2 linked regions of the Prochlorococcus marinus str. SB genome follow. Each later gene encodes a partner of the first gene's protein in a complex. Links are inferred from orthologs where the notes say so. Each region holds a gene or a part of one and is shown on either strand. Other genes may lie near its edges.

Region 1 (14,864 bases):
TAAATTTTACAAATTGGACAAAAAGTATTTGCCAAGAGTTAATAGAAGAAATCCACACCCATTAAAAATTTGTCTTGATAATTTCAAAAAATCCTGCGGAGACTTAGATAAACTCTCTAAAATCAACGAAAACTGGAAGAACTTAATCGGATTAGAACTATTTCAAGAATGTAAACCATTAATTATTGAAAAAAAAATACTTACTATTGCAGTAAATCATCCACAATGGCGCCAAGCTTTAATTTATAACAAGCACAAATTAAGAGAAAGAATCGAGAAAATTGGAGTAACTTTGAATGAAATAAAAATAATACAAAATTATGAAATTAAAAATAAAAATATCAAAGCTACTAACGCAAAGATAGTTTGGGCAAAGCATCCAAGCAGAATCAATCAAAATAATATGTGCATTTGTACTCTTTGTAATTCCCCTACTCCTGAGGGCGAAATCAAAAGATGGGGAAAGTGTTCTTTTTGTTGGAGAAAAATAAAAAACTAAATTCTTTATTTAACTAAAATTAGTATTCCCATTTGCCCCCCCCAAATAGTCCTATATTCAGCTTTTTTAAATCCAACTGCCTTAGCAATATTTATAAGCTCATTTTTCTTTGGAAAATTACTAATACTTTTTTCAATATATGCGTACTCTGGACCTAAATTAAAAAGCCGCGAAATGGTTACTACAATTAATCTCAAATAAATTTTCTGAAAAATATTGGATAAAGAATTTCTTGTTGAGTGATTAAAATCCAAAAATCCTGCCCTTCCCTTATCCTTCAAAAGATCAAAAACTTTTTTTATTCCTTCTTCAACATTATTTAAGTTTCTAAGTCCATATGACATGCAAATTCCATCAAAATTTTTTGAATAATCATTAATTTCTAATACATCTTTAATTTCCCACTTAATAAATTTATTTTTTTTAAGCTCTGATTTTTTTTTTGCAATATTTAAGATATCCTCTGCACTGTCAATCCCAGTAATTGAACCCCTTGGACTAACTCTCTCATAAATTAAGAATGCTAAATCTCCAGTTCCACAGCATAAATCAGCCCAATCTTCACCATTTAGAGGTTTCAATAAATTAACTAATTTCCTTTTCCATAATCTGTGCAGCCCAAAACTTAATAGATTATTTAAAAAGTCATATTTATAAGAAATTTTATTAAATATATTTTTAACTTCGATAGTTTTTGTGAATTTCATTTTTAAATTTTTAACTTATTTTTTTTGGTATTAAATTAAATTTTTATTCATATGGTCTAATTGGAAGATTTTTTTCGAGAAGAAAAGTTTTTATCTCTTGTAGAGTAAGTTTCTTATCATGAAGTAATGATGCTAAAAGTGCGGCAGATGCCCTGCCTTCATTGAAAACATCATAGATATCTTCTAAACAACCTGCCCCTCCGGAAGCAATTACTGGGATATCAACAATATTTGCAACAGATTCTGTCAAATTTAAATCATATCCATTCTGTGTTCCATCACCATCCATTGAAGTAAGCAATATTTCCCCTGCGCCTAACTCCTCAACTTTCTTTGCCCAACTTAATACATCTATACCAGTATTTTCTCTCCCTCCTTTCACATAAACCTCCCACTCTCGAACATTATCAACTTTTCTTCGAGCATCAATTGCTATAACGATGCATTGATTACCAAATTCTCTAGAACTTTCAGAAATTAAATAGGGATTTCTTACGGCTGAGGAATTCAAACTCACTTTATCTGCTCCTGCTCTTAAAAGATCATTAATAGAAGAAACAGAATCTATACCTCCACCTACTGTAAAAGGAATTTTTACTGATTTTGCTGTCCTAGAAACAAGGTCAACTAATGTATTCCTATTTTCCACGCTTGCTCTAATATCTAAAAATACCAATTCATCTGCACCTTCATCAGAGTACCTACAAGCCAATTCAACAGGATCACCAGAGTCTCTCAAGTTAACAAAATTCACACCTTTAACCACTCTGCCATTGGCGACATCTAAACAAGGAATTAAACGAAGAGCTACCATTTTAGTAAAAATTGTCCAAATGCTGTTAATCTTGCATAATAGCTTCCATTTTACCTCTTATGGCTGAAACAAAATTATTACCCAAAATCGGCAGTAAAATTAAAATTAACATTAACAAAGTAAAAGATAGACTACCATCTAAATTAATTGATCAAATATCCTCTAATCCGAAAGCCGTAATAACAGGCTATAAAATGACAGACGGTAGAAGTATTGGGATCACCGCAAAATTTCAGAATGGTGAGCAAAATTGGTTTTTCCCAGAAGAAATTGAGAAAGGTTAAAGAGTAACGTGAATGATCCAAAACAACTATTAGGAATTAAGGGTGCCTCTGAAACATCAAGCATATGGAAACTCCGCATACAGTTAATGAAACCCATAACGTGGATCCCTTTGATATGGGGGGTTATTTGTGGAGCCGCTGCAAGTGGGAATTTTGAATGGACATTTAGTAATGTTCTAGCTTCATTGGCATGTATGTTGATGAGTGGACCACTTTTGGCTGGTTATACCCAAACCATAAATGATTTTTTTGATAAAGAAATTGATGCAATTAATGAACCAAATAGACCAATTCCTTCTGGCAAAATTTCAATTAAAGATGTAAAAATACAAATCTGGGTATTACTTATAGCAGGTTTAATAGTTGCTTTTCTATTAGATTTATATGCTAAGCACAGCTTCCCCTCCGTCTTACTTTTGGCATTAGGAGGTTCCTTTGTTAGTTATATATATTCTGCTCCACCACTCAAATTAAAACAGAATGGTTGGCTTGGAAATTATGCATTAGGAGCATCTTATATAGCTTTACCTTGGTGGGCAGGACAAGCCTTGTTTGGGAAATTAACTATCGTAACGGCGATACTAACACTTGCTTATAGCCTATCAGGACTTGGAATTGCTGTTATTAATGATTTCAAAAGTGTTGAAGGAGACTCAAAGCTAGGCTTAAATTCTCTACCAGTAGTATTCGGAATTAAAAATGCAAGTAGAATAAGTGCAGGACTAATTGACATTTTTCAATTAGCAATGGTTGTAGTACTTGTGATTATTGGTCAACATTTAGCCTCTGTAATTTTGGTTTTATTGGTAATTCCACAAATTACATTTCAAGATATGTGGTTACTAAGAGATCCTTTAAAGTTTGATGTCAAATATCAAGCAAGTGCCCAACCGTTCCTTATAACTGGAATGTTAGTTACAGCTTTAGCGATAGGACATAGTTTTTTAGTTGCTTAAGGTGCAAAAGATTAAATTCAAATCTTTTGTTTTAATAATTCCAATATTATTTTTTTCTGGAATATCTTTTTATTTTTTTAGTCTAATATTTAGTACCTTAAAATTTGACGTTTCTAAAAATAAAAAGTCTAGGGAAACCAAATATTCTTACTTAATATCATCTTCTGATAATAAGATACTAAGCAAATTAAGCCGCAAATTTGAAATAGATAATAGTTATCATAAAATTCCATTTTTTCTTAAACATTCTTTTATATCTTCTGAGGATAAAAGATTTTATAAACATAATGGAATAGATTTTAAAAGTATTTCTCGTGCCCTTATTAAAAATATTAGAAGTGGTTATGTTAAAGAGGGAGGAAGTACGATTACACAACAAGTTGCTAGATTACTTTTTCTAAATAATGATTTAAGTTTTCAAAGAAAAATCAAAGAAATATTTATATCACTCATACTTGAATTTAGATATAACAAAAATCAAATTTTAAAATTATATTTAAATAATATTTATCTAGGATCAGGAGCATTCGGGGTAGACGAGGCTGCCCAAGTTTATTTTGGAAAATTTATAGAAGAATTGACATTATCAGAGATCGCATTAATTGCAGGATTAGCTCCAGCTCCATCAATTTATTCACCTTATCAAAATTTAGAACTAGCTATTAAAAATAGAAATAAAGTTCTTGAATCAATGTATGTTGATGGATATATTTCTCTTGCAAATAAGAATAAGGCTATTAAAGAAAAAATAAAGTTAAATTATCAAACAGCTGATAATTTTTTAGATGATAAATTACTAATAAACTTTATTCTTCAGGAAACAGATAAAAAAATTGGAAGTGAAAATGATTATAAGTTTTTAAGAATTAAATCTTCTATCAACAAAGATTGGCAAGAAAAAGGTCAAAAAATATCAAGATACGCAGGACCTAAAGAACTTGAATTTAGTCTGTTATCTATCGAATCAAACACAGGACTAATTAGGACAATGATAACCAGCAAAAATCCATCAATTAATGAATACAATAGAGTTATTTCATCTGTAAGACCTTTAGGTTCTACTTTTAAAATAATCCCTTATGCTGCTGCATTAATAGAAGGAATAAAATTAAGCGATAAATTTGAAGACTTACCAATATGCTGGGAAAGTTATTGCCCAAAAAATTTTTCAGAAGACTATAGAGGTTCAATATCTTTGATTGAATCATTTAAAAGTTCATCAAATATCGTTCCAATATCAATAACAAAAAAAATCGGCTTAAAAAATATTATTAATTTAGCGAATTCATTTGGACTAGGTTTCGAGCAAGAGTTTGAGGAATTCCCATCATTAGCTATTGGTGCCTACGGAGATAATCTTTTAAACATCACAAATGCATACTCTGCAATAAACAATAATGGGAAGATTCAAAACCCTGAAATCATAGAAAAAATAGAATCATTTAAAAAACAACCCATTTGGGAAAATAAATCTATTTCCAAGAAAATATTAGATTTCAAAATAAACAAGAAAATAAATAAACTTCTTGAAAAATCTGTAAAAGAAGGCACTTCAAAAGCAGCCTCTATAAAAGGAAAGAAAATTTATGGGAAAACAGGCACATCTGATGGAAATAAAGATCTCTGGTTTATTGGTTCCATTGATAACCTTACAACAGGGATCTGGATAGGTTACGACAATAATAAGGAATCTGAATTATCTAGTGGGAATGCAGCTTATTTATGGAAGAAGTTCATATCTGAAATTTATAAAATTCCAATTAAAAAATAAATTATATTTTTAAGATTTATAAGAAATTATTGCAGAATAAAATCCATCACCAGGATAATCAAAGCTAGGTAAAATTTGCTTTTGGCTAACCAATTTTAAAGTTTTGTTTTTTTCAATAAATCGTTCAATTAATAGATTATTTTCATCGGGACAAATAGTACAAGTTGAATAAACTAAAGTACCATCTTTTTTCAAAAGAGGTAAGATACTCTCCAAAAGTTTTTCCTGTAATAAAGTTAAAGATTTTATTTTTTCTTTACTTAAAGACCATCTAGAATCTGGATTCCTGGAAAGAGTTCCAATGCCCGAACATGGAGCATCTAATAAAATCTTATCAAAATAAGATATAAACTTAGGATTTAATTCAATCAAACTCGTAGCATCAGCCTTAAGTGTAATAACAGATTTCAAATTTAACCTTTCTAAATTTGATTGCAGTATTTTCAATCTTTTTGCTGATCTATCTACGGCAATGATTTCAGCACTATCATTTGTTAATTCTGCAAGGTGGGTAGACTTACTTCCTGGCGCTGCACAAGCATCTAAAATCTTTTCACCTTCTTTTGGATTTAAGAGAGGTGCTATCCACTGAGAAGATCTATCTTGAATTGTCCAAAGTCCATCACTATATCCTGGTAAATTTTTTATAGATCTTGGATTAGATTTTAAAGTAATTCCATTATGTAAATCATTAATAATTTCAGCATCAATTTTATTTTCATGAAGTACTTTCAAAAAGTTATCTAAATTAGTTTTTAATTGATTAATTCTCAAATCTATTGATGGTTTTTTATTAAATGCCTTAATGATATTTTCACCCTCGCTATTGCCGACCCATTTATAAAGATCCTGCACAAGCCATAATGGGAATGATTCAAGATATGAAATTCTTTCTTTTCTATCAGAAGATAATTCCGGAAAGATTTTTTGTTCTATTTTTCTTGATGCATTTCTCAATATCGCATTTACAGTTCCCGCCAAACCATTTAAATCTGTTTTTTTAGCTACTTCTACAGTGGTAGAAATAGCAGCAGGAAATGGGATTTTATCCATTTTCAATAGTTGATACAAACCTATATGTAGAAGCCATCTTAATTTTGGAGGCTGCTTTTTATGAGTAATTTTTGATGTATGATCCGTCCAAAGATCAAGAAATTTTCTATACCTTATGCATCCAAAAGATAATTCCGTAATAAAAGCTATATCAAGAGGATTAAATTGATAATTTTTTAAAACCTTTTCAAGAGCATGATCAGAAAAATCACCATAACTAACTTTTAATAAAATTTCCCAAGCTGCCTTTCTTTGTAAATATCCTATGCTCAAAATATAAATAATTTTTTTAAAGATAACTTTAATATACAAAAAATTCAAAAATTTAAACTACTTTTTCAATTGCAGAATTAAACCAAATAAAACCTAAGATAGAAATAAGTGAAAGATTAAATCCTAAAAAAAGAAAGATATTTAAAGAATGGATTCTTTCCCGAAAAAATATTTTTTTCTCTTTTTGATACTTCATTATTAAAATAAAAACTTTTTCAGGATTTCAAACGGCAACCAATATTGATAGATCCTGTATCAAGCATTCTGCCTAATTTAATTGCTATGGATTCCTCCAACCTAGTAAAATTAGATTGATGGGTGGTTATCCAATCTAATTCAGAAAAAGTGATAATTCCAGTCGAATTACTTTTTAAAAAAAGTGTTCCAATTTCCATTAGATAAATCTAATATTTTCTAAGTTAACATCCTTACTTAATATTTCTTCATAACATAATATTCTTTTAATTTTTCAAGGAAAACTGTAGGTTTTTACTCTTAATTTATTGAATATCCCTTAAAAATTTATCGGCCGTTTTTAAATGATTATTTAATTTTTCCTCTGACATTTTATCGAGATTTCTCGTTAACATTGCCAGACGATATTGCTTTCTAAAAAAGCTTTCATTATCTTTAATAAATTTCCAAAATAAGCCATCCCATATTTCACACCATGAGCCACTTTTAAAATTAGACATTTTTTTTACATAATTAGAGCTTGATATATATGGCTTTGTTGAAAAGATACCACCATCACTAAACTGACTCATTCCGTAAACATTTGGGACCATAACCCAATCATAGGAATCAATAAACATTTCCATAAACCATTTATAAACTTGATTGGGGTGAATTCTACATAGAAGCATAAAGTTGCCAATAATCATTAGCCGCTCAATATGATGACAATAACCAAATTTAATAATATTTTTTATAACAACGTCTACTGGTTCAATTCCTGTATTTCCTTGATAAAAGGATTTTGGAATTGGCTTATCTTCAAAATTCCAAAAATTACTATTTCGCATCTTTGTTCCATACTTTTTATAGACGAGGCAAATAAATTCTCTCCATCCAATAATTTGACGAATAAAACCCTCTAAAGAGTTAATAGGAACATTATTATTTTTTGCAAAAAGTAATGCTTTATTTACTACTAAATCTGGGGTTAATAAGCCGCTATTTAAAAGAGGAGAAAGTAAACTGTGCCATAAAAAAGAATTTTCTTTAGAAATAGCATCCTCATAATCTCCAAATAAGAAAAATCTATGTTTAAAAAAATCATTTAACCAATCATCTGACTCTTCAAAATTAGTTGGATATAAAAAGTTATTACTTTCTCCAATAAACTCAATATCAAAATTGGCTAATGACCTTTCTGCATTAACTACAAATTTATTTTTTTGTAATTTAGGTATATCGGGTATATTTATTTTTTTTGGTAATTTTTTTCTGTTCATTTCATCGAAACTCCATTTACCACCTTCAGGTGTATCATCAGGATTGACTAATATCTTTTGGCTTTTTCTTTGATTCTCATAAAATCTCCCCATAAGAGGTTTTTTTGTATTTGATACAAATAAATTTTTTAAATCTTCACTGCTCATAAACATAGGAGAAGGCAAAATATTTAAAGCTAAATTATTACTTTCAACAAAATTATTAATCCTCTTCATTATTAAAAAATCATGAGGGTCAATCAGATTTATTTTCTGATATTTATTTTTAATAAATTCCGATAAATAATCAACTGTAGAAACATTATTCTTGTTTTCGATATATAAAACTTTAAAGCCAGATATTTCTAAATAATTTTTATATGCGAGCATAGATGCTCTATGAAAAACTAACTTATTTTTATGGTTAATTAATTTATGAAATTTATCATTTCCAAAAAATAATGAGTCTTCCAAAATCAAAACTTCACAATTTATTTTTAAGATTGGGCTTTCTCTAAAAAGTTGATTCGGGAAAATAATTGATACTTGTTTCATCTTTGCGACTTCCTATTACTGCATCTTTTTGAACAGTAGATAACATCATCCCAACAGTTTTTCCATTTTTTACGCCACTCAAATGGCCTATTGCAAACAGGACAAGTTTTAGTAGAAAGATTTTTCAAAATTTATAATTTTCTTTTATGAGTAGACTTAAATCTGGTTGAATCTTTAAGAGCCATATGTTTTGTATTTCTTCCCGAAACTCTCTTTCTCCAGACTTTGAAAGATTTGGGTTTTAAATTTTGACGCATAATTTTTATCGCATCCTCCTCTTTTAAACCAAATTGATACTCGATAGCTTCAAAGGGTGTTCTATCTTCCCAACACATTTCTATTATTCTGTCTATATCGATACTTTCCATATTTATTGTTCACATTGTGAGGTACAAATTTTTTCAATATCGGATCTACCTGTAATTTGAAGTCTATATTTTGCCCAATATCTGTAAACCAATCTCAATAATGGAGACAATAGCTTAATTTTCAAGGGATAATAAACCCAACCTAAACCAACTAATTCATAAGAATATGCAAGTACATCTAGTCCCCTAATAATTTCACCATTTTCAATAATCCCATGCAGGTTTGACATAGCTTCTGAATATGAGATGTCATAAAAGAGACTTTGATCATAATCCTTACTATTAATATCTATAAATGCAATTTGATTTAAGGTATCTCTTTTTTTAAGAAAATTTGTTTCTCTCAAACAAAGTGGACAACCACCATCGAATAAAAAGGTTAATTTATTTTTCATATTTTTATTCAAATATAGAAATTAAATAACTTTTTTGTGGAATAAAAAATTTTTTTTAGATTACAAGCTTTATAAAGCCTTAATAATTGCCAGTTCTAATTTAGTGAAATTATATTATCTTATTAATTAATAAGCCATTGATTAAGGGATACATCAATGGTTTAAAACTTTTTGTAATCAATCATCTAGAAGATGCACTCCTTCTCCTATGTCAGGAGTAAATTTACAATATTTTTCAAAAATAAGTCCAACACCTCTCATTTTTTCTCCTAATTCATCGTTAAATTTATTCCATTCTTCGGACTCACGATCAGGTAAATCCCACCCTTGTTTTTCTACCATACTTGTTATTACTGTATAGTCCCATTCTATGTATGCCATTGAGTTAATTTAAACTACCAAAATATTATAAACCAAGAGATTTAATAGGTAATCAATATTTTTTGAATATAATTTAAAAGTGTGAAAAAATTATAAATGTCAATTTTGCCAAGAAGATTTGAACGAATCAAAGGAGTTTTAGATTGCAGAATGAAAAACTTGACTGTTTTAGTTGAGGATGTAAATAAACCACATAATTTATCTGCGATATTAAGGACATGTGATGCAGCAGGAGTTTTCGAAGCAAATTTTATTAGTAAAACGAATGCCGTTAAAACTTTTAATAGTACTGCTCAAGGAAGTCAAAAATGGGTAAAACTGAATAATCATGAAAACACTATCACGGCAATATCTGATTTAAAAAATAAGGGTTTTAAATTATATGGAACGACTCTTAATAGTGAATCAGTAGATTATAGAAATTTTGATTATTCTCAAAATACATGTTTTGTTTTAGGAGCAGAAAAATGGGGACTAAGTAATGAACTTATATCAATGGTTGATCAATCAATTTTTATACCTATGAGAGGTATGGTTCAATCTCTGAATGTTTCAGTTGCTGCTTCTATATTATTATTTGAAGCTGTTCGCCAAAGAAAAAATAAAGGTATATTGCCTGCTAATGGAGAAGGATTAAATATGGATGAATATCAAAAAACTCTTTTTGAATGGTGTTACCCAGAATTAGCTGCGGTGTATAAAAAATCAGCTAAAGAATATCCAAAGTTGAATGATCAAGGAGAACTTGACCCTATTACGGATAACTAAATTTATTCAGAATTTTGACTATCAAAAATTTCTTCAAGGTCCTCTCCTATAAAAGAAAGACCTAAAACTAAAAAAAACATTGCCAAACCTGGGAACAAAGCCGTCCACCAGATACCTGTAGGTAAAGCGGCAAGAGCCAGATTTAAATCACTTCCCCACTCTGGGACATCTGCAGGAACGCCAAGGCCTAAAAATCCTAAACTTCCTAATACCAAAACAGCATCTGCAGCATTTAGGGTAAGCAGAATAGGCAATGGTGTTATTACATTTGGGAGAATATATTTAAAAATAATTTTTTTAACATCAGCTCCTGCAACTTGAGCTGCCTCCACATAAGTTTCGGATTTAACCAATATTGTCTGATTTCTGATTAATCTAAAATATTGAGGAGAGTAAACAATACACAACGCCAAAGCCGCGTTAAGGATACCCTTACCCAATACAAAAGCCACAACAACTGAAAGCAAAATTACAGGTATTGAAAAAATAGTATCCATTATTAGTGATAAGCATTTATCAAAAAACCCACCAAAATATCCACTTAATAATCCCAATGGCAAACCCAAACTTAATGAAAAAAGAATAGCTAAGAACACAACTTCTATCGCTAATGATGATCCTTGCAAAGTTCTTAAGCAAACATCTCTTCCTAATCTATCTGTGCCACAAAAATGATTAAGAGAAGGAGGGGCAAAGATATCATTGCTTAACATTGAAAATGAATAGCCAAAAAAATTATTGGCCTCTAAAAATTTCATTATTAAAACAACAAGAAGATAAAAAAGTACAATTAAAAATCCAGCTTTTCTGATATTTGCGCCGACACGATTAAATGAGTTAATATCCAAAATCTTTTTTTAAAGATATAAATGAAATATACCCAATTCTTTTAAAAATAAATAGCTGAAAATTTTAAATTAAAAGAAATTACTGGTTTAATTTCAAGACTGCCATAAAAGCTTCTTGAGGGACTTCAACTTTACCCATTGCCTTCATCCTCTTTTTACCTTTGGCTTGTTTCTTTAAAAGTTTCTTTTTCCTAGAAATATCTCCTCCATAACATTTAGATAAAACATCTTTTCGCAAAGCACTTATGCTTTCACTTGCAATAATCCTGCTACCGATTGATGCTTGAATAGGTATTTTAAATTGTTGTTTTGGAATAAGTTCTTTTAATTTCTCAACTAAACTTCTGCCAATTCCATAAGCCTTATCTTTATGAACAATAGAAGTTAATGGATCTGCTCTTTCTGAATTTATTAGAAAATCTAATCTAACAAGGTCATTTTTTCTATAGCCAATCAAATGATATTCCATTGATGCATAACCTTGGGTTCTACTTTTCATTTGATCAAAGAAATCTGTAACAACTTCTGCTAATGGAATTTCATAAATCAAGGTAACTCGATCTGTTGTTATGTACCTCATATCTATAAATACTCCTCTTCTTTCCTGACATAAACCCATTAATGTTCCATTAAATTCATTGGGAGCATAAATTTCCATTTTCACATAAGGCTCTTCTATTGATTCTCTAAGTTGTGGATCAGGAATTGTAGAAGGGTTATCAATAAAGATATGTTCCTTCTGATTTAAATTAACTTTATAAATAACTGATGGTGCCGTTACGATTAAATCCAAGTCATATTCTCTTTCTAATCTTTCTTGAACAATCTCCATATGAAGAAGTCCAAGGAATCCGCACCGAAATCCGAAGCCCATTGCGCTACTGGTTTCGGGCTCATATTTTAAAGCTGCATCAGATAATTGTAATTTTTCTAGTGATACTCTTAAATCTGGGAATTGATCAGCATCAGTTGGGAATAAGCCACAAAAAACCATAGGATTTGCTGTCTTATATCCAGGCAAAGGTTCATTGGCAGGTGAATTTAAAAGAGTAATCGTATCTCCCACTCTGGCATCAGCAACTGATTTTATAGAAGCAGCTAAATAACCAACTTCTCCTGCATGTAATTCATCAACTTGCTGCTGATCAGGCGCCATTATTCCTATCTCATCTAATTCATAATTTTTCTTACTTGCCATTAATAATATTTTTTCTCTCTTATTTAGAGACCCAGATATCACCCTGAAATAAACAATAACTCCCCTGTACGGATCATAATAAGAATCAAAAATCAGTGCCTTTGTAGGTAGTTTAATTTCATCTTGAGGAGGAGGTACTCTTCTTACGATTGCTTCCAAAATATCTTTAATACCAACTCCAGTTTTTGCTGAACAATTTATTGCATTAGATGTATCAAGTCCAATAATTTCCTCTATTTCTTGTTTTATTTTTTCAGCATCAGCCCCTGGCAAATCAACTTTATTTAAAACTGGAATTATTTCAAGATTATTTTCTAAGGCAAGATAAACATTAGCTAAGGTTTGAGCTTCTACTCCTTGACTTGCATCAACAACGAGTAAAGCGCCTTCACAAGCTTGAAGAGATCTACTAACCTCATAAGAGAAATCAACATGCCCTGGAGTATCTATTAAGTTCAAAACATATTCTTGGGAATCGTCAGCTTTATATTTCATCCTAGCGGCCTGTAACTTGATAGTAATTCCTCTCTCTCTTTCAAGATCCATGCTGTCCAAAAATTGTTCTTGCATATCCCTTTGCTGAACAGTACCAGTATCTTGAAGCAACCTATCTGCAAGGGTAGATTTACCATGGTCAATATGAGCGATTATGCAGAAATTTCTAATTTTTGAAACCGATATATCAGTCATATAGAAAGAAAAATTCTCCTCTTTTTACATCTTGATTAATATTAGCTAATTAGAATTATGGATGGAAACCAAAAATGGAATTGTTTCTTTTTTTAATTTCATTTATGAAGGTACTGTTTTTTTCAGAGGCTGTTCGTTCTGGATAAATTAAGTCATATATTTTTTTCTTTAGATTATGCTTGTCGTTTAAAAATAAGACTGATTTTTCTAGAACCTCAACCATAATTGAGACCGCAGTACTTGCTCCGGGAGATGCTCCTAACAAAGCAGATAATGATCCATCAGATGAATTCACAATCTCAGTTCCAAATTTCAAAGAGCCACCGCCTTCAGTTTTTTTAATTATTTGGACTCTTTGACCAGCATTCTTTAAATACCAATCAGAAGGATTAGCTGATGGCATCATATTCTTTAAATTCTCAACTCTTGAGTTATGGCTCTTTAATGATTGTGATATGAGGTAATTAATTAAATCGTTATTCTTGAAACCAACGTCTAACATAGAAAATATATTATTCTTTTTAATTGAACTAAATAAGTCAAAGTATGAACTTTGTTTTAAAAATTTCGTTGTAAATCCAGCAAAAGGTCCATATAAAAGAAGTTTTTTATTATTAATCCATCTGGTGTCTAGATGAGGCACAGACATTGGTGGCGATCCAATATCAGCTTTACCATAAACTTTTGAGTTATGTTTTTCTGTTAGATCTTTTTTCTCGCAAATAAGCCATTTCCCACTAACAGGAAATCCACCATAACTTTTTGCTTCTGGAATTTTTGATTTTTGCAAATAATTAATTGTTTTTCCACCAGCACCAAGAAAAACATAGCCAGTTCTAATTGAAGTTTTTCTACCTTCAGAACTAATTTCTAGTTCCCATTGTTTTTTATCAATTTTCTTTAAATCTATTAATTCTGTTTTGTATCTAATTTCAACATTTTTGTTTAAGGAAACTAATGACAAATACTCTTTAGTTAAAGCCTCAAAATTAATATCAGTTCCTCTGCCTATTCTGGTAGCTGCAATTTGAGTAGATGGATTTCTATCTTTTGTTATTAGAGGAGCCCATGATGAAATTTCATCAAAAGATGAAGAAAATTCCATATCGATAAATTCAGGATTTTCGGTCATTTTCTGAAATCTTTTTTTTAAAAAAGAAATATTATCCTGACCAGACACAAAGCTAATATGAGGAATAAATTTTAGAAATTTCTTAATATCAATTTTCCCTGCTTCATACAATGAGGCCCATAAAGACATGGATGTTTCAAAAGAACGATTTATTGAGAGCGCTTTATCTATTTTTAGATTTCCTTTTTCATCTAAAGGAGTATAGTTTAATTCGCAATTAGCCGCATGTCCTGTACCTGCATTATTAAAAGCGCCAGTACTTTCACTTCCTGGAGCATTTAATTTTTCTATAATAAGAAATTTTATATCTGGTAAAACTTCTGAAATTAGGAGGGCTAGAGTACTACTCATTATCCCTCCTCCTACTAAGACTGCATCAAAGTGGCTATTGTCATTAGTGGGATTTTTAGATGAAGTCACAACAGAAAATTATCTTTTTTGCAATTAATCAGATTTCTTTCTAGGCTTATTATAAAGTTAATCCAAAATTATGAGTACTGAAACACTCTCGCTGACAAACGAAAATGTAGAAAAAGTCCTTGACGAGCTAAGACCTTTTTTAATTTCTGATGGAGGTAATGTAGAGATTGCAGAAATAGATGGTCCAATTGTCAAAGTCAGACTTCAAGGAGCATGTGGTAGTTGCCCAAGTAGCACTATGACTCTCAAAATGGGTATTGAAAGAAAGTTAAAAGAAATGATTCCTGAAATAAGCGAAGTTGTCCAGGTTTTATAA
Region 2 (14,915 bases), on another replicon or contig:
AGGAAATGTTTTTTTAGAATTACAGGCGAAAGGCCACTCTCTCACCCAACAAATTTCTTTACCTATATTTATTCCAATTACTTGAAAAGTCTTTTTACTATTTTTAATTTTTACACAAGCCCCTTTGTAAAGGTTTTCAGAACAAATTAAATTACTATTTTCATGTTTGTTTTCAAATAGTTTGGGATGGATCATGAAAGTGCTTAAACCAAACATTTACTTTCTTCGGTTTAACAGGCTATAAAGAAATTTGCAAACTTTTTTTTTAAATACAACTTAATTGACTTGCAATAATTTTGACTTCATTTAGCGAATTTATTTCATATTTTGATTTCTCAAAATCTCCATTATTCACTTCATGAGTAATAACGACAATTTCAGCTTTGTCCTCACTTGCATCTAGTTGAACGATAGATTCGATTGATACATTATTCTTTCCAAAAATATCTCCAATTTTTCCTATAACACCTGGACTATCAAGACAAATAATTCTAAGGTAATTTTTTTTATTTATTTGTGAGCTTCCTATGATATGACAGTTTCTCCAGAAATCAAAAGATAATAATGGATCGATTGAATTATTATTTTTTACTGAAGCGGCATGAAGGTTTAATATATCTGATACTACTGATGCAGCCGTTGGACCACTCCCTGCACCTGGACCATACAACATTATCTCTCCAAGAGGATCAGCCTCTATCAATAAGGCATTGTTAACTCCCTTAACTGTTGCCAATGGATGAGATTTTGGAATCAAAGAGGGTCCTACCCAAATATTTAAAGCAAGTGAATCATTATTATTAATTAGTCCCCTTTCGGAGAGCGCTAATAGTTTTATTTCAAATCCTAATTTATTGGCATATTCGATATCCTTAAGATTTATTTTACTTATGCCCTCAGAATGTATCTCCTCTCTTTTGATTTTCCCTCCAAATGCAAGTTCACTAAGAATTGAAATTTTATCAGCCGCATCATGGCCCTCAACATCTGCAGTTGGATCAAATTCAGCATACCCAAGGCTTTGAGCCAATTTTAAAGTTTCCTTATAATCAGCTTTTTCATTTGTCATTTTTGAAAGAATAAAATTTGTTGTCCCATTTATTATCCCAACCATTTTTTTTATACTATTACTTTTTAATGATCTTTTTAAGGGTTCAATTATAGGAATCCCCCCGCAAACTGCCGCCTCTGACAATATATAAACTCCTTCTTTAGATGCGGTTCTATATATCTCTTCTCCGTATCTTGCAATAACTGCTTTATTTGCTGTAACAACAGATTTCCCTAATTTTAATGATTGCAGAATAATATCTTTCGCTAAATCAACCCCACCCATTACTTCAACAATTACATCTATGGTGGGGTCATTAATTAATTTAAATGGATCATCTGTTAATAAATTATTATCTAGCTCAATATCTCTTTTTTTATTAAGATCTTTAACTGCTATTTTTGCAATTTCTATTTCTTTTAGAATTGGATGCGAATCAACTTCAGAGCTTAATATTTTATAAATTCCTGAACCTACAGTTCCAAAACCTACAATCCCAATTTTGCATTTTCTCATTTTTTATTTCTTTAACTTTGAGTTTAATTTTATATTATTAGACCTACAAATATTCATTTGCTTGAGACTGCATTTTCAATAAAATGTTTAAAAAACCATTTGATCTTGAAGGCGTTAAGCTTGCTTTTAAACCAGTATCTTCTATAAATTTCTTATCTATTTTTACAACATCATTTGGTGTTAATTCATTTAACCCAGTAATTAAAAATGCCAACAAACCCTTTGTTATGAGAGCATCAGAATATCCTTCCCAAAATAATTTACCGGCTTTAATAGTTGCCTTAACAAAAACTTCTGAAACGCATCCTTTAACTTTATTCTCTTCAACAAGGATTTCACTACCTGGTTCTTTTAATTTTTTGCCTAACCACAAAATGTATTCATATTTTCTTTTTGGATCTTCTGATTTCTGCAACTTTTCTACTAATTTTGATAAATTATTGTACTTTTCCTTATTTTCCATTTAATAATACAAATTAATAACTTTATGAGGTTCTTATTATACAAATATTTCTTTTTCTGTGATGAAGCCCGATAAAGGAATATCCCACTCAGCTCTGGTTAAAGGAATTGTACTAACACAATTAGAAGTTAATACTCCAATGCATGGAACATTTCTCCAATCACTATCTCTCCTTAATTTATCAAAATAACCTCCTCCATAACCCAATCTTGTTAATTTTTTATCAACGGAAAGACATGGTACAAATATCATGTTTATCTGCGAATGACTTAATGGGGAAGAGTTATTTGGACTTAGTATCCCCTCAGAATCTTTGGTAAGAGTTTTTTCGTCCCATGGATAAAATAACAACTCTTTTTTTTCTTTACATCTAGGCAAAGCTAAAGTAAATTCTTTCTTGAGACTTCTTATATCAACTTCATTTTTTAGAGGCCAATATATGGCTATATAACCAATATTTTTATATCCCTTAACAAATTCATCAACATATAATCTTACATTCTTTTCTACGTTTTCTCTTTGATTAAGAGAAATCCTATCTCTTAGTTTTCTAAACATTTCCCTCTCCAATTTCTTATTTTCAAAGATCGTCATATTAAATTTTCAGTTAAAGCCTTCCTCATTTAGTTTTGTGAGTGCTATGGCCAATGCATCTGCTGAATCATCAGGTTTTGGAGGTTTGTTAAGATCTAAGTCATACATAACAGCGTCAAGAATATCTTTCTTAGATGCCTTTCCAGACCCTGCAATTGTTAATTTTATCTGAGCAGGTGAATACTCACTAACATGAATTTTTTTAGATGCCAATACCATCATAATCACGCCTCTGGCCTGCACCACACTAATGGTAGTGCTTGACCTGTAAAAGAAAAATTTTTCTACTGCAGCTGCAGTTGGGTTCCAATGATTTATTAATTCATTAAGATCTTGGAATATCTCATAAAGTCTATCTTCTTCTTTCTTATCTTTACCTGTCTCAATAACGCCGCAGTCCAATAATATCTTTCTTTCATTTTCTATCTCAATTATTCCATAACCAACTCTAGCTAATCCAGGGTCAATCCCAATTATTCTCACTTTTATTAAGCTTCAGCAGACAATTGAAATTTTGAAAGATTTTCTTTTTCATCTAAATCAAATACTTTACAAAAAGCTTGAACAACTCTTTCACCTGAATCAACTTGTTCTAATGGATCTTTTCTAAGTCTATGTCTTAAAGAACAAGAAATAACCCTTGCTATGTCATCTTCTTGCACTTCAGTTCTGCCCTCAAATGCTGCAATTGCCCTAGCAGACCTATTTGTAACAATATCCCCCCGTAAACCATCCACATCTAGTTCTCCGCAGATTGCAGAAATATTCAATCTTAAGTCATCGTCCATTTGAACTGAATTTAATATTTCTTGTGCATTAATAACTTTTTGTTGAAGTTCAACCTGTTGTTTCTCAACACTCAATGAAAACTCATCAGGATTATCATCAAAAGAAGTTCTTTGATCAACTACTTGAACTCTTAATTCAGCATCTCTAACTGTCTTAACTTCAACACTCATTCCAAACCTGTCCAATAGTTGAGGCCTTAATTCACCTTCTTCTGGATTTCCTGAACCAATAAGGACAAACCGCGCAGGATGTCGAACAGATACTCCCTCCCTTTCAACAGTATTCCATCCGGAAGCTGCCGAATCTAAAAGTACATCAACTAAGTGATCATCAAGTAAATTCACTTCATCAACGTATAGTAAACCCCTATTAGCTTTTGCTAATAGACCCGGTTCGAATGCCTTAACACCTTCGCTCAAAGCCTTCTCTATATCAATGGTGCCACAAAGCCTGTCTTCAGTAGCCCCTAAAGGCAAGTCAACCATAGGTACTTGTTTTTGAATACTCTCTAGATTTTCTCCTTGAGTAATCTTTTCCAGAACTTCTTTACTTTGTAAGTCAGGATCAACTAGTGAACTATTATATGGATCGTCTTTAACAACATCGATTGCAGGCAACAAATCAGCTAAGGCTCTAATGGTAGTAGACTTTCCAGTCCCTCTATCACCCATTATCATCACTCCTCCAATTCTTGGATCAATAACATTTAACAAGAGAGCCAATTTCATTTCTTCTTGTCCAATTACAGCTGTAAAAGGAAAAACTCTTCTTTTCTTTGTTGTAGGCACAGTTTTAGTTTTCTTAAATATTCAAATAATCAATAGATGCTACTTCAGAAAATGTTTTTAGTAAATATCCCTATCAAATTAAAACAAGTTGCCAAAAATAGCTAATCAAATTTATACTTACCTATTTTTTTTTGAATTGTTCAAAAACCAGTTTATTTGATGGACAATTCCTCTTAAAACATTTATTTCTTTCATTGATGTATTTGCCCTCAAAATAAAATTTTTAAATTTACTGATTTTTGCCTTTGAGGTGTGTTTTAAGAGATATCCAACTCGCAAAAGCATTTCTTCTAACTCCACAAATGTATCATGTACTTCTTTCGATGATGCCAAGTTAAAAACTTTTAATTCATTATTTAAATTCTTTTTTGAAGACTTATTTAATTCATACAAAACTATTGAAACAGCATGTGAAAGATTTAATGAAGGATTATTCTCAGAAGTTGGAATATTAAAAGTTTTATTTGCCTGAAGTAATTCACTGTTAGTTAAACCTCTATTTTCTCTTCCAAATATAATTGCTAAATTATTTATCTTCTCAAAAGATAAAGTCCAATCAAATATATCTTCCGAAGATACAAAAAATAGATCTTTATTAAAATCAATCCTTCCACAAGATGCTAGAACCAAATCACAATCAAAAATTGCTTTTTGAAGATCATCATAAACCTTACAATTTTTAAGAAATTTTTGGCCTTTAAGAGCCATTTTTTTTGCTTCTAAAGAAAATATGTCGCATTTAGGAGAAACAATTCTTAATTCATCAACGTCAAAATTACTGCATAATCTAGCAACACTTCCTACATTTAAAGGACCATTTGGTTCAACTAAAATTATCTTTAGATTAGAAAAATTTTTTCCCAAAATCATTCAAGACTATGAAGATATTTCAATAAATTGGACATATTTTCAGGATCAATTTCAAAACTTGGCATCGGAGGAGTTAGGCCTCCAGTAACTTGTTTTATTATCTCTTTATCATTCAAGCGTTGAGTTATTGAGTGCAAGTCTGGGCCCACTAATCCTCTTGCTGTAATTCCATGACATCCAACGCAATTTATCTTAAAAAGAGCATCTCCTTCCTCAGCAGAGCCATTAAGCTCAAGAGTTTCAATAATATATTTGTTATTTTCATGATGATTTAACCAAAATATTGAAAAACAAATCAATAAAACTCCAAATACAACAAAAACAATTTTTAAGATTTCTCTCTTAAAGTCTCTTTCTGCTGCAGTTGATGAAGATGTTGACACAAAAAATATTCTCTATGTAACAATTGTGAGTAAGAAATTCAAAAAAGGCAAAAAAATGATCGAGCCTCTTCTATGTGGAATTGTTTTAGGATTGGTTCCAATAACTCTTCTTGGACTATTCGTAAGTGCATGGAATCAATACAGAAGAGGTTCAGGGATGCTGGACATTGATTAAAAATGTTAATCTTGATTGCCCATAATTTCTTACATCTATAGTTTCCCACAAAGTACTTTTTTTAATAAAAAGTTTTGGAGAATGTTCACAAATAACTGTTGAATCTTTTTTTAAAAGATTACAATTAAATAATTGATTTAAAACTATTTCATGGAAATCCAGATCATATGGAGGATCTAGATAAACAAAATCAAATTTTAGTTTGTTTAAATCGATATTTTTAGATGATAAGTTTCTCTCATAATTAGGTTTTGTCCATTTCAAAACGTCTTTACAAATAACTTCGATATCATTTCTCCTATTCTCTATATTCTCCAAGGAGAGTAAATTTTCTAAGCAAATTTTTGAGTTGATTTTGCTTTTTTCAATTGCAATTATTTTGCTTGCCCCGTGATTATAGGCTTCACAAGATATTGCCCCTGTTCCACTAAATAAATCTAGCCAGTTACTATTTTCAACTCTTTTGTTCAATATATTAAATATGGCCTCTCTCACTCTCAAAGTTGTGGGTCTGGTGTAAGAATTATTTGGAGTTTGTAGTTTTTTACCACCTATTAATCTTAAGTTAGTCTTCATCCCTAAGCATCTGTTATGGAATATTACTCAGCCATCTTCTCAAAAGTTTTTCACCGGTTTTTCCAGATTTTTCCGGATGAAATTGACAGGCCAATAAATTATCATTCTCAATCATTGCAGTTAATTTTTCAGAGCCATAATCTACCTGAGCTGCAATAATATTTAAGTCATCTGGGATTGCATGATAAGAATGTACAAAATAGACCCAATTATCTAATTCTTCAATCCCAAATAAAGTATTTTTTTTGGTAGGTAAAAGTTGGCACCAACCCATGTGTGGGATTCTTTGGTTAACAATATTAGGAATTTTTTGTATTTTTCCTTTCAAAATTCCCAGCCCTTGAATTTTTCCTTCATCACTAGATTCAAAAAGGAGTTGGAGACCTAAACATATTCCAAAAAAGGATTTCCCACTTTTAATCCAATTTTTCAAATCAGTTATCAAATCTGTATTTATGAGATTATCCATCGCTGGATCAAATGCTCCAACACCTGGAAGTATTATCGCCTTACAAAACTTGGAATCATTAAAGTTTTTAATCAATATAATTTCTTCTCCAAGACTTTCTAGAGATTTTGTTACGGAATGAATATTACCCATTCCATAGTCTATTAGTCCAATTTTATGCAAAGCTTTTAAATTTATAAATGCTTAGTTAAAGTGCTTGAGAGAGTAGCTTTTGGTACAGCACCAACAACGGTATCAACCTTTTGACCTCCTTTAAAGATCATTAATGTAGGAATACTTCTAATCCCGTATTGACTGGCTACATTTGGATTCTCATCTGTGTTTAATTTGAAAACTTTAATTTTGCCTTCAAAGTCTTTTGAGATTTCTTCTACAACAGGAGCGACCATCCTACATGGACCGCACCATGGTGCCCAAAAATCAACCAATACTGGTAGATCACTTTGCAGTACATCTTTGTCAAATGAAGAATCAGTTACGGCGGGAGCTGATGACATAATTTAAGTATTCCTTTTTGAAAATTTAGCAGGCAATTCTTTTAAGTGATGATTTCATTACAGATTAAATAATATAAGTAACAAAATATCTAAAAAAGCCCGATTAATCGGGCGATTTAGTGTGTGAGGAGTATGGGGTTTCCCCCATCATTTCATAATAACTCCTAATTAGAAAATTTTTCAAATTAATACTTAATTCACTAATGATTTATAATTTTGCTCTAAGTGAACTACTTACCCATCCCAAGCTGCTGAGCTTTTTGATAAACCTTACCTTCTGTAAGAAGCGATGGTGCGATAACTATTTCAACTTCTTGCATTTCTTTAATATTTTTTGCCCCAAGAGTACTCATTGAGGTTCTAATGGCTCCTAATAAGTTATGTGTCCCATCATCAAGCAAGGCAGGACCTTTAATTATTCTTTCTAAGGATCCTGTAGAACCAACTTCAATTCTTGTGCCCCTTGGCAATAATGGACTTGGAGTAGCCATACCCCAGTGAAATCCTTTACCGGGAGCGTTTGAGGATTTAGCTATTGGGGATCCAATCATTACAGCATCTGCTCCACATGCTAAACATTTGCAGATATCTCCGCCAGTAACAATTCCTCCATCACCAATAATAGGAATATAACGACCTCTTTCTTTAAAGTAATCATTTCTTGCCGCACTACAATCAGCAATTGCAGTTGCTTGAGGGATTCCAATTCCCAATACTCCTCTTGATGTACATGCAGCTCCAGGTCCTATCCCAACCATCAATCCTGCAACTCCAGCATCCATAAGAAGTTTGGCAACATCGTAAGTAACACAATTACCTGCAACAACTGGGACGTTCATAGATTGACAGAGATTTTTAATATTTAAGGTTTCCTTACCTTCCATGCCAAGATGTTCAGTGGAAACAACTGTTCCTTGAAGAAAAAATAAATCAATTTTGGAATTATTAAGTGTTTCTTTAAACTTAATGGCAGCTTGAGGAGTCCCACTGAAAGCTGCTATACCTCCTCTCTCTTTGACCTCATTTATTCTTTGTAAAATCAATCCCTCCTTGACCGGTTCACTGTATATTTTCTGCATTAATGGAACGAAATCATTCTTCCCGACTGATGCTATTTTGTTCAATATTTCATCAGGGTTTTGATATCTTGTTTGTATACCCTCCATATTAATAACCCCTAGGGAACCTAATTTTGTAAGTTCTACAGCCGTATTGACATCGACAACACTATCCATGGCACTAGCGACAATAGGAACTTCTCTTTTGAAATCACCTATTGACCAAGAAGGATCAGTCAAATCGTAATCAACTGTTCTTTTACCAGGAACTAAAGCTATTTCATCGATGCCATAAGCCCGTCTGACTTTTTTATTTAAACCAAGTTCAATATTCACGATAATTTCCTTTTATTCTGATTAAATTAACAACTAAAGGGGTAATAAGCCAAGATTTATTCAAAAACAACAGGTTTTATTTTGATTTGTGCGTAAATGTTAGTATTTGGGAATTAAATAAATCTTTTTTTTTATTCATTATGACAATCAGCGATTATTATTAAAGAAAGGATTTTTGTATGTCTGATATTTTAGATTCCAATAACTCAGGATTAAGCGAAAATAACGACCGAATTATTCAGACTGACCTAAGAAATGAGATGTCTCGTTCATACCTTGAGTATGCAATGAGCGTTATAGTTGGACGTGCTCTTCCAGATGCAAGAGATGGATTAAAACCAGTTCACAGAAGAATTCTTTATGCAATGTATGAACTTGGTTTAACTAGCAGCAGACCATACAGAAAATGTGCAAGAGTTGTAGGAGAAGTACTTGGTAAATACCACCCTCATGGCGATACTGCTGTTTATGATGCTTTGGTTAGGATGGCCCAGGATTTCTCTATGAGGATGCCACTTATAGATGGTCATGGAAACTTTGGTTCTGTTGATAACGACCCTCCAGCAGCAATGAGGTATACAGAATCTCGTTTACAGTCCCTTACGGATGAAAGTTTATTAGAGGATATTGAATCTGAAACAGTAGATTTCGCGGATAATTTTGACGGTTCCCAGCAAGAGCCTACAGTTTTACCTGCTAGGATCCCTCAACTACTTCTAAATGGTTCATCTGGAATAGCAGTAGGAATGGCAACCAATATTCCACCTCATAACTTGGGGGAATTAATTAATGGTCTTAAATCAATAATCAAAAACCCTTCAATTGAAGATAGAGAACTTTTTGAAATAATTAAGGGTCCTGATTTTCCAACAGGTGGTCAAATCTTAGGCAGAGAAGGTATTAGAGAAACTTTCAAAACAGGAAGGGGGTCAATAACCATGAGAGGGGTAGCAAATATTGAGCAAATTAAATCAATTGGTAGAGCAGAGAAAGATGCAGTAATAATTACAGAGCTTCCATTTCAAACCAATAAAGCGGCATTGATTGAAAGAATTGCTGACTTGGTTAATGAAAAAAAATTAGAAGGTATTTCTGATATTAGAGATGAAAGTGATAGAGATGGGATGAGGGTTGTTATTGAACTAAAGAGAGATGCCTACCCACAAGTAGTTTTAAATAATTTATTTAAGTTAACACCTCTACAAAATAACTTTAGTGCTAATATCCTTGCTTTAGTAAAAGGAGAGCCCACAACACTTTCACTCAGGAAAATGTTAGACGTTTTTCTAGATTTTAGGGTTGAGACAATAAGGAGAAGAACAGCATTTTTATTAAAAAAGGCAGAAGAAAGAGATCATATTGTGAAGGGTCTTCTATTAGCCTTAGATGCTATGGATGAAATTATAAATTTAATAAGATCAGCGAAAGATTCAATATCAGCTCGAGAAAAATTACAAAACGACCATAAATTATCTGCCATACAGGCAGATGCAATTCTGCAAATGCAATTAAGAAGATTAACAGCACTTGAAGCTGATAAAATCAAAGGGGAACATAATGAGTTAACCCGAAAAATCAACCTATATCAGCAAATATTAAATAGTAAAGAAAGAATTTTTGAAATTATTCTTGAAGAAATTAATAAAATCGATGAAAGATTCTCTTCTCCTAGGAAAACAGAAATACTGGATTTAGGCGGCGGATTAGATGATATTGATCTCATAGCTAATGACAGATCCGTAGTTCTATTAACTGAAGCAGGTTATTTAAAAAGAATGCCTATTAATGATTTTGAATCTACCAGTCGTGGTTCAAGGGGTAAAGCCGGCACAAAAACCAAAGAAGATGATGATGTGAAATTATTTATAAGCTGTAACGATCATGATACTCTTTTGCTTTTCAGCGATAGAGGAGTGGCTTACGCTCTCCCAGCATATAGGGTTCCTATGAGTAGCAGAACAGCAAAAGGAACTCCATCAGTTCAACTTCTCCCAATTCCAAGAGAAGAAAAAATAACTTCATTAGTTGCTGTGGATTCTTTTGTTGACGATCATTATTTATTAATGCTCACCAAAGCTGGCTTTATAAAAAGAACTGCACTTTCTGCTTTCTCAAAAATTCGCTCAAATGGACTAATAGCAATTAATCTTGAGGATGGAGATGCCCTAACCTGGGTCAGGTTATCAAAAGAAGGTGATAGTGTTTTAATTGGATCTAAAACAGGAATGGCGATTCATTTCAGACTAGATATTAATGAATTAAGACCTCTTGGTAGAACAGCAAGAGGGGTTAAATCAATGAACTTGAGAGAAGGAGACAATCTAGTTTCTATGGATGTTTTAACATCTAATTTGGTTGATCAATTAGCTAAAATTGACGATCTCACAGAAGATCTTGATGATGATGTTGAGGAAAACTCTTCAGATGGTCCATGGGTATTAATAGCCAGCGCATTTGGACTAGGAAAGAGAGTACCTGTAGCTCAGTTTAGATTACAAAAAAGAGCAGGCATGGGTTTGAGAGCAATAAAATTTAGAATTAAAGATGATCAGCTAGTTTGTTTGAAGGTCCTTGGCGAGGGAGAAGAATTACTACTTGTGACCGAAAAAGGTGTAATAGTAAGAACAAACGCAGATAAAATCTCTCAGCAATCCAGGGCAGCTACAGGAGTAAAATTACAAAGATTAGATGACGGTGATCATTTATCGGAAGTGGTATTGGTACCTCGTGAACAAATAGAGGAAAAAGATCAACCTAGCTCAATTGAACAAAATTAAAAGCCTTATAGTTACCTAAATAATATGGAAATACTTGATATTTTAATTTTAGGTTCAGGTCCTGCGGCATTATGTTTAGCTTCAGAATTAGCCAAGCAAGATCTAAATATTAAGGGAATATCAACAAAATCTCCAAATGAAAAATGGGAGAATACATATGGTATTTGGGCGTCTGAGTTAGAGGAATTAGGGTTAGAGTCCTTGTTATCTCACAGATGGTGTAAAACAGTTAGTTTTTTTGGAGACGGGGAAAATAAAAAAGGGGATACTCCTACAAAACACAACTACGATTATGGTTTAATAAACCAAGAAGCCTTTCAAAATGAACTTTTAAAAAAATGTAAAGGGATTGAATGGTTGAATGAGACAGCAAAAGAAATAAAAGAAAAAAACAAACTATCTGAGGTAATATGTTTTTCAGGTCTCAAAATAAAAGCGAGATTAGTCATTGACGCAAGTGGTCATAAAAGTAATTTTGTAAAAAGACCAGTTCAAAATGAAATCGCTCAACAAGCTGCCTATGGAATTGTAGGTAAATTTACATCACCACCTGTTAATAAAGAACAATTTGTTCTAATGGATTTTCGTCCAAATCATTTAAACAATAAAGAAAAGTTATCATCTCCTTCCTTTCTTTATGCAATGGATCTTGGCAACAACACTTTTTTTGTTGAAGAAACCTCATTAGCTAGTTATCCTGCATTATCCCAAGAAAATCTAAAAAAAAGACTTTATAAAAGACTTAATAGTAAGGGTATTGAGGTAAGTGAAATTTTTCATGAAGAGAATTGCCTTTTCCCTATGAATTTACCCCTCCCATTTAAAAAACAATTTGTACTTGGTTTTGGAGGGGCTGCAAGTATGGTTCATCCTGCATCAGGATACATGGTTGGATCTTTATTAAGAAGGGCTCCACTCCTTGCACAAAAATTAGCAATCTTTTTAAAAGAACCTCATCTAAGTTCACTAGAGTTAGCTTCAAAAGGTTGGGAAATTCTGTGGCCTTACGAGTTAACACAAAGACATAAACTTTACCAATACGGTCTAAGAAGATTAATGAGTTTTGACGAAAGTAGATTAAGAAGCTTTTTCTCAAATTTCTTTAGATTATCGACTAATGAATGGGTAGGTTTTCTTACTAATACACTTCCACTTCCAAAACTAATTTACGTGATGAGTAAGATGTTTATAAATTCACCTCTAAAAGTAAAACTAGGAATGCTCAAGTTAAATTAGTATTTTTATTTACGCCAATCATCAATATTAATATTTTGGAAAACTTTATCCTCTTCCTCAATATCTTCAAGAAATTTTAAATTAATATCACTATGGGTTTTAATCATTTCAACCAATTTCCAGAACCTGAATAAGTGTCTTTCTATTCTCTCTTTTGCGAGTTCTGTTGTGGTTCCAGCTCTTAGAATAAAACTCCAATCAGAAGACTCAGAAAGAAGTAGTTCTCTTGCAGCTTGCTTAAAGAGTCTTAGAGATAAATCATTATTAAAATTTTCCAAGCACAAATCTACAAATGTTGAGCCTGCCTTTGTAATTTCTGGAACGATCCATGCATTTGCATCATTAATCCAGTAATTATGGTAACCACCCTGTCCCCAGCTTGATGGCGATGGATCACAAATCTGAAGATTTGGTTTTTGCACTAAGAATTCTTTTAAATTTGTAAGCTTAATTGAATATTTACTAGAGTTCTTTAGTATATTTTCAATAAAAAAAGGGCCCTCATACCACCAATGACCAAATAACTCTGCATCAAATGGAGCTACCAATAAAGGCTTAAAGGAAGAGGATAAAGTCAATTTTTCTAGTTGTTTGGATCTCGCTAGAAGATAGGTATCAGCATGTTCTGCCGCCTTAATTTTGGCTTCATTTTCAAGGTAAAACTCTTTTCCCCCTAAAGGAATGTTTTCATCTGTAATCTTATGAAACTTTAAACCCAAAGGTCTTCTTGATGAAATACCCTTATTTTGGAGCTTTGAGAGAGGTAATTCCCACCCCAAATCTTTATGAAATTCCCTATATACTTTGTCGCCCGGGAACCCATCCTTAGCGGACCAAACGGGTAAGGTTGACTCACTATCTCTTCCGAAAAATGCAACTCCTTTTTTCGAGCATATTGGAGCGTATACACCATACCTAGGCCTTGGTGTGGAGTTTAGAATCCCGTGTCCGTCTAAGATTGTATATCTAATTCCAGAATTAAATAGTATTTCATCTAAACCCTCATAATATGCGCATTCAGGTAACCAAATACCTAAAGGCTTTGTTTCAAAAATATTTTCATGGCTCCTAATAGCTGTATTGATTTGTCCTTTTACAGTTTCAGGATTCTCCCTTAAAATTGGCAGATATCCATGAGTAGCAGCACAAGTAAGAATATCTAAATTTCCAGAGTTTTTTAAAACCCTAAACTTCTCAATTAAGTTTCCAGAACAATTTTGCCAGTATAAGTATTTATCATTAAGGTTATTCTTTAAAAATGCAGATGCATTTTTTTCTTGAAGTGGCAGTTCGTTCAGGAAATCATTCCTTGTTTTAATCCAGCTTGGGAAAGTTTCTTTAATTTGTTTATCATTTAGAAGTGATAATAATGTTGGAGACAAACTAATAGTAAGTTTTGTATTTTCAGGATTTTCATTTTTGGAAGATTCTATTGATTGAAGTAGTGGTATATAACATTCCAGAATCGCCTGAAATAACCAATCCTCTTCTAAGGAGTTTTTTTCGTTTTTTCTGACATAAGGTAGATGAGCGTGTAAAACTATCGCTAACCGGCCTAAAACATTATTCCTTGAGTATTGCCCATTCATACTTTTTATATTTATGCCTGTAGTTCTATAAAAAATCGAAATTTTTTTATAAAAAAGGCTTTAATCCTAAAACAATACTTTAAAAATTTAAGTATTTGATTTTTTTTATCAGAATTTTAACCAATATTATTTAAGTTATAAACTTTCAGCAAATTTTTATTGAACTAAATCTAGTCAAATTTTTTTAATTAGCTTAATATAAGTCTAAGTTATTCTCTCTGATGTCAAAAGATCCTGGAAGAATTTTGATATTTGACACAACTCTTCGAGATGGAGAGCAATCTCCTGGTGCAAGTTTAAATCTTGAAGAAAAGCTTGCTATTGCTCATCAATTAGCAAGATTAGGAGTAGATGTTATTGAAGCTGGATTCCCTTTCGCAAGTCCAGGAGATTTTAAAGCTGTTAATAAAATTGCTAATGTAGTAGGGAAAGAAAATGGCCCTATAATTTGCGGTTTAGCTAGGGCGTCTAAAGGAGATATAAAAGCATGTTATGAAGCAATAAGTCCTGCTCCCAAGAAAAGAATACATACTTTTATTGCGACAAGCGATATTCATCTTGAACACAAACTAAAAAAATCCAGAAAAGATGTTCTTCAAATAGTTCCAGAAATGGTAAATTATGCGAAATCCTTAGTAGATGATATCGAGTTTTCTTGTGAAGATGCCTCAAGGAGTGATCCTGAATTTTTATACGAAGTTATTCAACTAGCAATTACTGCAGGAGCGACAACAATAAATATCCCTGA

The links.
Region 2: the proteins of hisF (region 1) and hisH are in contact, whole or in part, in a crystal structure (PDB 6RU0), measured with the Thermotoga maritima proteins. The link is inferred for Prochlorococcus marinus str. SB from one-to-one orthologs. Residues at the interface, in WP_004080486.1 of Thermotoga maritima: Met1, Leu2, Ala3, Arg5, Ser40, Glu41, Asp45, Glu46, Ala70, Glu71, Ile73, Asp74, Ile75, Pro76, Phe77, Asp98, Lys99, Ser122, Gln123, Glu161, Thr195, Leu196, Asn247, Arg249, Glu251; in WP_004080484.1 of Thermotoga maritima: Asn15, Arg18, Arg22, Arg117, Leu118, Pro119, His120, Met121, Gly122, Trp123, Asn124, Asn134, Gly135, Tyr136, Tyr138, Val140, Tyr158, Glu180, Lys181, Ser182, Ser183, Lys184, Ile185.

Annotation. Positions count from the first base shown.
Region 1 is NZ_JNAS01000002.1:215,200-230,063, forward strand. Bases 136-2,877 are described here. They hold hisF (imidazole glycerol phosphate synthase subunit HisF), read right to left. Parts: upstream 2,021-2,877; coding sequence 1,250-2,020; downstream 136-1,249. Other genes in these bases: EV02_RS05075 (DUF721 domain-containing protein), read left to right, coding at 136-499; ubiE (bifunctional demethylmenaquinone methyltransferase/2-methoxy-6-polyprenyl-1,4-benzoquinol methylase UbiE), read right to left, coding at 505-1,206; petP (cytochrome b6f subunit PetP), read left to right, coding at 2,080-2,304; chlG (chlorophyll synthase ChlG), read left to right, coding at 2,313-2,877. Also shown: more of EV02_RS05075, read left to right, coding at 14-135; more of chlG, read left to right, coding at 2,878-3,260; EV02_RS05050 (transglycosylase domain-containing protein), read left to right, coding at 3,262-5,031; EV02_RS05045 (16S rRNA (cytosine(967)-C(5))-methyltransferase), read right to left, coding at 5,041-6,357; EV02_RS05040 (hypothetical protein), read right to left, coding at 6,573-6,752; EV02_RS05035 (cryptochrome/photolyase family protein), read right to left, coding at 6,858-8,348; EV02_RS09180 (DUF2256 domain-containing protein), read right to left, coding at 8,345-8,476; EV02_RS05030 (TIGR03643 family protein), read right to left, coding at 8,480-8,716; EV02_RS05025 (thiol-disulfide oxidoreductase DCC family protein), read right to left, coding at 8,719-9,111; EV02_RS05020 (hypothetical protein), read right to left, coding at 9,289-9,492; tRNA (guanosine(18)-2'-O)-methyltransferase TrmH, read left to right, coding at 9,589-10,260; EV02_RS05010 (ABC transporter permease), read right to left, coding at 10,263-11,018; lepA (translation elongation factor 4), read right to left, coding at 11,188-12,996; EV02_RS05000 (malate:quinone oxidoreductase), read right to left, coding at 13,052-14,548; EV02_RS04995 (NifU family protein), read left to right, coding at 14,619-14,864.
Region 2 is NZ_JNAS01000001.1:348,336-363,250, forward strand. What follows is about bases 5,028-7,820. They hold hisH (imidazole glycerol phosphate synthase subunit HisH), read right to left. Parts: upstream 6,837-7,820; coding sequence 6,219-6,836; downstream 5,028-6,218. Other genes in these bases: EV02_RS06510 (RNA methyltransferase), read right to left, coding at 5,028-5,071; EV02_RS06505 (c-type cytochrome), read right to left, coding at 5,068-5,454; petG (cytochrome b6-f complex subunit V), read left to right, coding at 5,510-5,629; rsmD (16S rRNA (guanine(966)-N(2))-methyltransferase RsmD), read right to left, coding at 5,606-6,205; trxA (thioredoxin), read right to left, coding at 6,848-7,171. Also shown: EV02_RS06540 (hypothetical protein), read right to left, coding at 1-216; EV02_RS06535 (homoserine dehydrogenase), read right to left, coding at 266-1,567; EV02_RS06530 (SufE family protein), read right to left, coding at 1,611-2,030; EV02_RS06525 (5-formyltetrahydrofolate cyclo-ligase), read right to left, coding at 2,067-2,624; crossover junction endodeoxyribonuclease RuvC, read right to left, coding at 2,634-3,107; bchI (magnesium chelatase ATPase subunit I), read right to left, coding at 3,113-4,201; more of EV02_RS06510, read right to left, coding at 4,319-5,027; more of EV02_RS0108635, read right to left, coding at 7,821-8,565; gyrA (DNA gyrase subunit A), read left to right, coding at 8,745-11,342; crtL (lycopene beta cyclase), read left to right, coding at 11,367-12,578; EV02_RS06475 (glycoside hydrolase family 57 protein), read right to left, coding at 12,584-14,167; EV02_RS06470 (2-isopropylmalate synthase), read left to right, coding at 14,389-14,915. UniProt on the Escherichia coli protein: IGPS catalyzes the conversion of PRFAR and glutamine to IGP, AICAR and glutamate. The HisH subunit catalyzes the hydrolysis of glutamine to glutamate and ammonia as part of the synthesis of IGP and AICAR.